DNA from 2 places in the Bradyrhizobium sp. GCM10028915 genome. Region 2 is predicted to be linked to the other one. Evidence: riboswitches for the same ligand, from Rfam matches in the RefSeq annotation. Region 2 holds a riboswitch; the other holds the start of a gene.
The links. A riboswitch is a leader RNA that binds a small molecule or an ion and turns the genes downstream of it on or off. The one in region 2 is predicted to bind cobalamin.
Positions count from the first base shown of each region.

Region 1: another riboswitch for cobalamin. It lies ahead of metE (5-methyltetrahydropteroyltriglutamate--homocysteine S-methyltransferase); the one in region 2 lies ahead of ACFQX9_RS02750 (TonB-dependent siderophore receptor).

Region 1 covers NZ_JBHTFN010000065.1:137,220-140,626, forward strand. Annotated here, with positions in the region: gene metE (5-methyltetrahydropteroyltriglutamate--homocysteine S-methyltransferase) at 1-1,874, opposite strand, end outside; cobalamin riboswitch at 1,973-2,173, opposite strand; gene ACFQX9_RS30460 (4Fe-4S binding protein) at 2,961-3,164, opposite strand.
Region 2 covers NZ_JBHTFN010000003.1:207,387-210,793, reverse strand. Annotated here, with positions in the region: gene ACFQX9_RS02750 (TonB-dependent siderophore receptor) at 1-1,944, opposite strand, end outside; cobalamin riboswitch at 2,061-2,263, opposite strand; gene ACFQX9_RS02745 (histidine phosphatase family protein) at 2,336-2,908, shown strand; gene cobT (nicotinate-nucleotide--dimethylbenzimidazole phosphoribosyltransferase) at 2,909-3,407, opposite strand, start outside.

The DNA of each region.
Region 1 (3,407 bases), on a different contig from region 2:
GGCAATCCCTCCCGCAACGCAGCCTCGTCGATCTGGATCATGGTCGCTCCAGCCGCCTCAAGGTCGATGACCTCGTCTCGGATCGCGAGAGCGATCTGTCGGCATGTCTCGCTCCGCGGGATGTCGTCACGGACAAACGACCAGTTCAGGATCGTCACCGGTCCGGTCAGCATAGCCTTGACGGGTTTTTTGGTCAGAGACTGCGCATGTCGCCACCATTTAACGGTCATGGGCTTCGGGCGGGAGACATCTCCAAACAGGATAGGAGGACGAACGCACCGCGAGCCATAAGACTGAACCCAGCCGTGCTTGGTGAATGCGAAACCCAACAGCTGCTCGCCAAAGTATTGAACCATGTCATTGCGCTCGAACTCACCGTGTACGAGCACGTCCAGGCCGATATTTTCCTGCCAATGCACGGTATGGGCTGTCTCCGCTTTCAGAAGCTGCTCGTACTGCGTGTCATTCAGCGCTCCCCGCGCATGAGCTGCACGCGCATTGCGGACGTCCGCCGTTTGCGGAAAGGATCCGATGGTTGTGGTTGGAAACATCGGCAATGCGAAGGCGACGCGCTGGACGTCGGCGCGCTGGGTGAACGCACTGCGACGGCGACGCATGCTATCGTCGATCGCGGCCATTCGTCCGGCGACGTTCGCACTGTGGATCTTCGGCGATGTTTCGCGGGTGACGGATGCATCCTCTGAGAGCGTGAGTTCATCGGCCACGTCGGCAGCATGGCCAGCCAGCGCTTTGCCCAATATCGAAAGTTCCTTGATCTTCTGCACTGAGAACGCCAACCACGTCTTCAGATTGGGATCGAGATCGATCTCTAGTTCAATGTCGGCCGGAACATGAAGCAGCGAGCAGGAGGGGGCAATCTGAACACGGTCCCTGCCCAGTTTTTTGACCATAGGAGCAAGTTGGTTGAGTAGCGCCGGCAGATTAGAGCGCCACACGTTGCGACCATCAACGACACCGAGCGAGACCACGAGATCTCTACCTGCTCTGGCGACAATCGCGTCCAACTGGTCAGGTGCACGAACCAGGTCGACATGAACCCCGGCAACGGGCAAGGCCAAGACTGTTTCAAGATTGTCGCCGACACCCCCGAAGTATGTGGCCAGCATGATTTTAAGGGCCGGCACGGCCTTAGCGAAATGAGCATAGGCCCGGCGGACAGCGGCCCGAGATGCTTCGTCGATGTCCATCACTAGGCATGGCTCGTCGAGCTGAACCCATTCAGCGCCGCGCGAGGCTAGTTCGCGGAGAACATCGACATAGACGGGGAGGAGTCGATCAAGCAGCGACAGCGGATTGAATGCGGGATTTACGCTTTTGCCGAGCTTCAGGAAAGTGACTGGGCCCACTAGGACGGGCCGCGTCTGATAACCGAGGCTTCTTGCCTCCTCATATTCCTCGATCGGCTTCCGAGAGGCATACTTAAAGATCTGATCCTGGTGAAATTCCGGCACCATGTAGTGGTAGTTCGTATCGAACCACTTCGTCATCTCCTGTGCGGCTACGCCGGGCCCATGCTGAGCGTGACCACCGTCTTGAGCGCCACGCGCCATGGTGAAGTAGGTTTTAAGCGACACAGGACCTTCGTTCCAGCCGTAAACGTCGGGAATGGCGCCGACCATTAGGCTGGTATCGAGCACATGGTCGTAGAGCGAGAAGTCATTCGAAGGAATGACGGTCGCACCGCGGGATTTCTGCCGTGCCCAATTAGCGGCACGAAGTCCACTCCCCGCCTCGAGGAGCTCGGCTTCGCTGGATTTTCCCGCCCAGTAGCTCTCGAGTGCGAATTTGAGTTCGCGTCGTGGGCCGATGCGTGACGTCCCCAGTGTGGCAACGGGAAGCGAAAGGATTGACATAGCTTAGACCCCATGTTGGGGCAAAGGCCATGGCGGACGCAGACAGCGAACATCGCGTGAGCGACAACTGCTTGGCGCACACCGGGACGCCCCGCCCGTGGACGATATCTTGTCGAGGCAGGTCTCCTGGCTCACGGGTCGTCGCTGCTGTCCGGCCTTCCCGAAGCCGCATGGCTTCAGTGACTTCGTTGGACAGCGGCTCGCCGCTTACAGTTGCGGGGGCAGCGCCGGCATTGCACCGGCTTCCCTCTTAGCTCCAGATCAAACGAAATCCGGAGACCGCGACGGCTTGAAATTATGCGCACGAGGATCGATGCGTCAACCTACCGATTCTCGCTGCGACATTGCCCAAGCGATTACGAGCGCACTAGGCGGGTACGACGGTCTTGCTCGCGGCCTGGTGAACACGCCCTGATCCGTGGAGGCTCCGCTTGTGAAATGCATTCGCTCCCTGCTCGCGTAACGGTTGAGCTCCACCACCGGAACGAACCCGGGCCGCTTTCGGTATCTGTGTGATCGCGAGGAGGCGACCTTTTCCGTCAGCAGCTTTTCGAACCTGCGCGTCAGGAAGGTGCGATCATCCTCGGCCGGCATCCGTTTGGTCACAGCCCACGAGGCTCCCTAAAAATTTCGAAAGCCGGATTGCTCCAGGACCGCACGGATGATCAGGTCGGCTCCTTGGTGTTCGGCGGGCCCGCGACCAGGCACGAGGTCGACCGCTCCGTGAGGTTGGCCAAGATGATCTTCTCGGTGCACTAGGTGTTCACGTGCTGAGCGACTTTTGCGTCGGCTTCGATGCGTCGGTGGCCGCTCGACGCCGGTCTGCCTCGCCTCGACTCGCGGCCAGCGACGATAGGCCTTAACGCGGCCACTGAGCATCGAGGGCCTTGTCCTTGTTCGTGACAAATTCGACGGTGTCCTCCGACAGAGCCCTTTGAGGGGTTCCTCGGAGTCGCTCAGCGCCTTAAGCTCATAACGATGTTAATCGACCTCGATGCGCCCCATGCGGTCGTGGTCTCCTCAAGGTCCCACATCTACAACTTCGTTCGCGAAATCGGGCGATGAGGCCTTTTGGTCGCGGGCTGCCTATCCTGTCTTGGACGGGACACAGGTGTCAGGGACCGGACAGACCACCGCGCATTGCGGCGTGTCGCAATGGCCCTCGCACTCCGTACATTTTTTGGCATCGATAACGTAAATGTCGCGCTTCAGACTGATCGCCGCGTTGGGACACTCGAACTCACATGCGCCACAAACGGTGCATTGCGAAGCGACGATCTTGTAAGCCATGCCTTCCGACTCCTTAGGCGAGCGATGCCATGGGCGATCCCTTTCAAATGCCGTGCCAAACGCAGACGCGCTCAATGTTGGGCAATTTTCCCAATTCGGCTGTCCCGGGTCTGAGACCATGTTGCATCTGCGACAGCAACAGGTCGCTTCAATTTCAGGCTACGAGCCCTCGGGCCCTCTTGCGAGAGTCAGTCGCGACTTGACTCTGGAAGCGTCTGTTTGGCACGTCAGCGCGGGAGCAAG
Region 2 (3,407 bases):
GAGACGCAGGGGACCGATCGGACGCACGGACGCGGCAAGCTCGACGCCCTTCGATTCCTGCCGTCCGGCAAGGTTGAGCTGCATGCCGCCGGCCGCGGCATAGACGTTCTTGCGCAGGATGTCGTAGGCCGAGAACGACCACTCCGCCCGGTTGTCCCAGAACAGGTGCTTGACGCCGGTCTCGTAGGTGCGCGCGGTGGTCAGGTTCAGCGGATCGGTCGGATTGAGCAGGAAGATGTTGTTGGCCGAGATGTCTGCGCCGGTGGCGTATTGGCTGAAAAAGGTCAGGCCCGGTACGGCTTCCCAGGTGTAGCCGATACGCCCCGTGGTCGGGACCCAGGATTGCGAGAACGGGAAGTTCGCCTTCTCCAGACCGAACTTGTCGGTCGAATTGCGGTCGAGCCCGATATGCTCGACGCGCAGGCCGCCGACCAGCGCAAAGGTCCGTGTCAACTTCAACCGGTCCTCGAACGACAGCGCCTCATTGTCGATGCGCGCGGTCTGCTGCTGAATGGTGAGCAGGCCGTAATAGCCGCGAGGCGGATCGACCAGCGGAACGGAATCGCCGGGGAAATTTGCGGCGCCCGGCCTCACGAAATCAAGGTAGCTTGAGGAAAGCGTCGTGACCAAACGGTTGTCAAAGCCGGCGATATTCGCATCCCAGATCAAATCGGTGACGTTGCCGACCAAGCGTTGGCTGTGCGCGACATAGAAGCGCTCACGATCGACCATGTTGGTCCCGGAATTGAACGCCTCGATCTCATTGTTGAACCATGTGCGCTCAGCTCCGTAAGCATAGGCTTGACTTTTCAGCGTCAGGTCGGGCGCCAGATTCAGCTCGAAACCGCCGCGCAGCCACACCTCCTTCGCCACGTTCCTGTTGTCGAGGACGTTGTAGTTAGTATTGAAGGTGCGGTCGTCGATCGTGACGGCACCGAGATCGGTTTTGTTGTAGTTCGAGACGTAATTGCCGGAAACGATCCCCGTCGTCGCATGCGAGCCGCTGAAGGCAATCGGCACCAGCGGCGCACCCCAATAGGCTTTCGAGCGATCTTCCCGATACTCGATCGCGCCCCAGACCTTGAGGCTGTCGGAGATGCGGTAGTTGAGCTGGCCGGAGACATCGAGCGTCTTGGTGTTGGTGTCGTCGGCAAAGCCGTTGAGCGAGGAACGGCTGACGTCGAAGCGGTAGTCCAGCCCCTGCACATTGGTGCTGCCGCCCGAGCCGTAATGCGCCCGGAACGAGTTCAGCGAGTCCCAGGAGAAATCTGCCTCGTTCCGGATCGGACCGGTGTGCGGCTGCTTGGTGACGAAGTTGATCGCGCCGCCGGCGGCGCCCTCGCCCGACATCAGCGACGCCGGACCCTTCAGGAATTCGACTGCCTCCAGATTGGCCGTGTCCATGATCCGCGAGGTCATGTTCTGCGGACCGATCTTGATGCCGTTATAGAGCGTGTTGATCTGGCTGTTGGTGAAGCCGTGCATGGAGAAAGCCGAAGGCTCGGCCGGATTGTCGCCGGCTGTGACGCCCACCGCTCCCTGCGCAACGTCGGACACGGTGCGGTAGCCCTGCTCGCGCATGGTTGCGGCCGAGATCACCTCCACGGTCGCGGGCGTTTCTCGCACGGTCAGGCCGAGGCGCGAAGCGCTTTCGGCGACGGCATTGGTGTTGAGCGGCGTCTGTGCCGCCGTGGTCGGCGCGACGGGCTTGGGCACTGCGGATGCAGTCTCCGGCCGGCGCGCTGCTGCGCGGCGTGAGCGCTGCGCGTCCCGTCCGGCCGGCTTGGCCTGCCTGCGGGATTGTGGCGCCGACACCTCGACGGGCGGCAGTGGCTCGCGGGCCTGCTGCGCCAAGGCCGCTGGCATGTCGATGGCGACGAAAGATGTGAGAGCGGCGGATGCCAGTAGGAAACGGCGTGGTCGTACAATACGAAGGGAATACACGGTCTTGGACCTCGGAGTGACGTCAGTGGCACGTCACCGCGAACCAGGGTCCCATCGTCCGGCTTGTCAGCCTTCCGGTGAAGCCGAATGTCTGTACTCCCCGACCGACATCTTCGCGTGTGACCACGGCTGACGGCAGGTCTCCTGGCTTGCGGGTCAGTACCTTGCATCGCCTTCCCGGGACCGAGATACCCAGTGGCTCGTGACGCAAGATTCGCCGCTTACAGTTGCGGGGGCAGCCACGGCATTGGGGACAACGTCCCCGCACCGCATTCCCTTTTCATCCCCTCTCGGGGAAACCGTCGCGAGCATCTAGGATTACGATCCAGACAGAGTCAATGTGCCAGTTGCGGCGCTATTGCCACAACGACCAGTTTCCTTGGAGAAAAGCATGGAAGGCGAGACCTTCCTCTGGCTGATACGGCACGCGCCCGTCGATGGCGTTTCGGGGATCATCCATGCAGCCGACGCGCCGGCCGATCTCGGTGCTCGCGCGCAGTTGGAGGCGCTGCGCCAGCGCTTGCCGCGGGACGCCGCGAGCTATGCGAGCCCGTCGCGGCGCACCGTCGAAACGGCCCGCGCGCTGGGACTCGAGCCGCTGCAGCTGGACGAATTCAGCGAGCAAGACTTTGGCGACTGGACCGGCCGTCGGCATGACGAACTCGCCGCGACCGGTGGCGAGGCCTATGCACGGTTCTGGAGCGATCCGGCGCGCGGACGGCCGCCCGGCGGCGAAAGCTTTGAGGAACAGGTCGCGCGGGTCCGCCTGGGTTTGTCGAAGATCGGCACCGGGGCCGCAACGCTCGTCGTGCATTCCGGCACGATCCGGGCGGCGCTGTGCATCGCGCTCGACCTGACGCCACAAGCGGCCCTGCGCTTCATGATCGATCCGCTGTCGCTGACCAGGATTGACCGGCTCGCGACCGGCTGGCGCGTCGTCTCCGTCAATCAGCGGACGATTTGATCAGGCCGGACGATCAGGCACATTGGCCTGCGCAAAGGTCGCCATGCCGTTGTGGAGCGCGCAGGCCGACCGCACCAGCGGCAGCGCGATGGCCGCGCCCGATCCTTCGCCGAGCCTGAGATCCAGGCTGATCAGCGGCTGCACGTTCAGCGCGCGCAGCACCAGCCGATGCCCCTGCTCCGCCGACTGGTGCGAGGCCAGCAGGAACAGCTGGCACGAAGGGTTGAGCCGCACCGCCGCCAGCGCCGCGACCGACACGATGAAGCCGTCGATCAACACGGGGATGCGGTGCTGTGCAGCCGCGATAACGGCACCGCAGATGGCGGCGATCTCGAGACCGCCGACGGCGCACAGGATCTTTTCGGGCGCAGCGCCCGCAACGTCATGGCGTGCGATTGCAGCGTCGATCACCCGCGCCTTGTGCACACGGCCGGCCGCGTCGATGCCGGTACCGCTGCCCGCGATCTCCGCGGCGCTCACGCCGAGCAAGCCGGCCGCG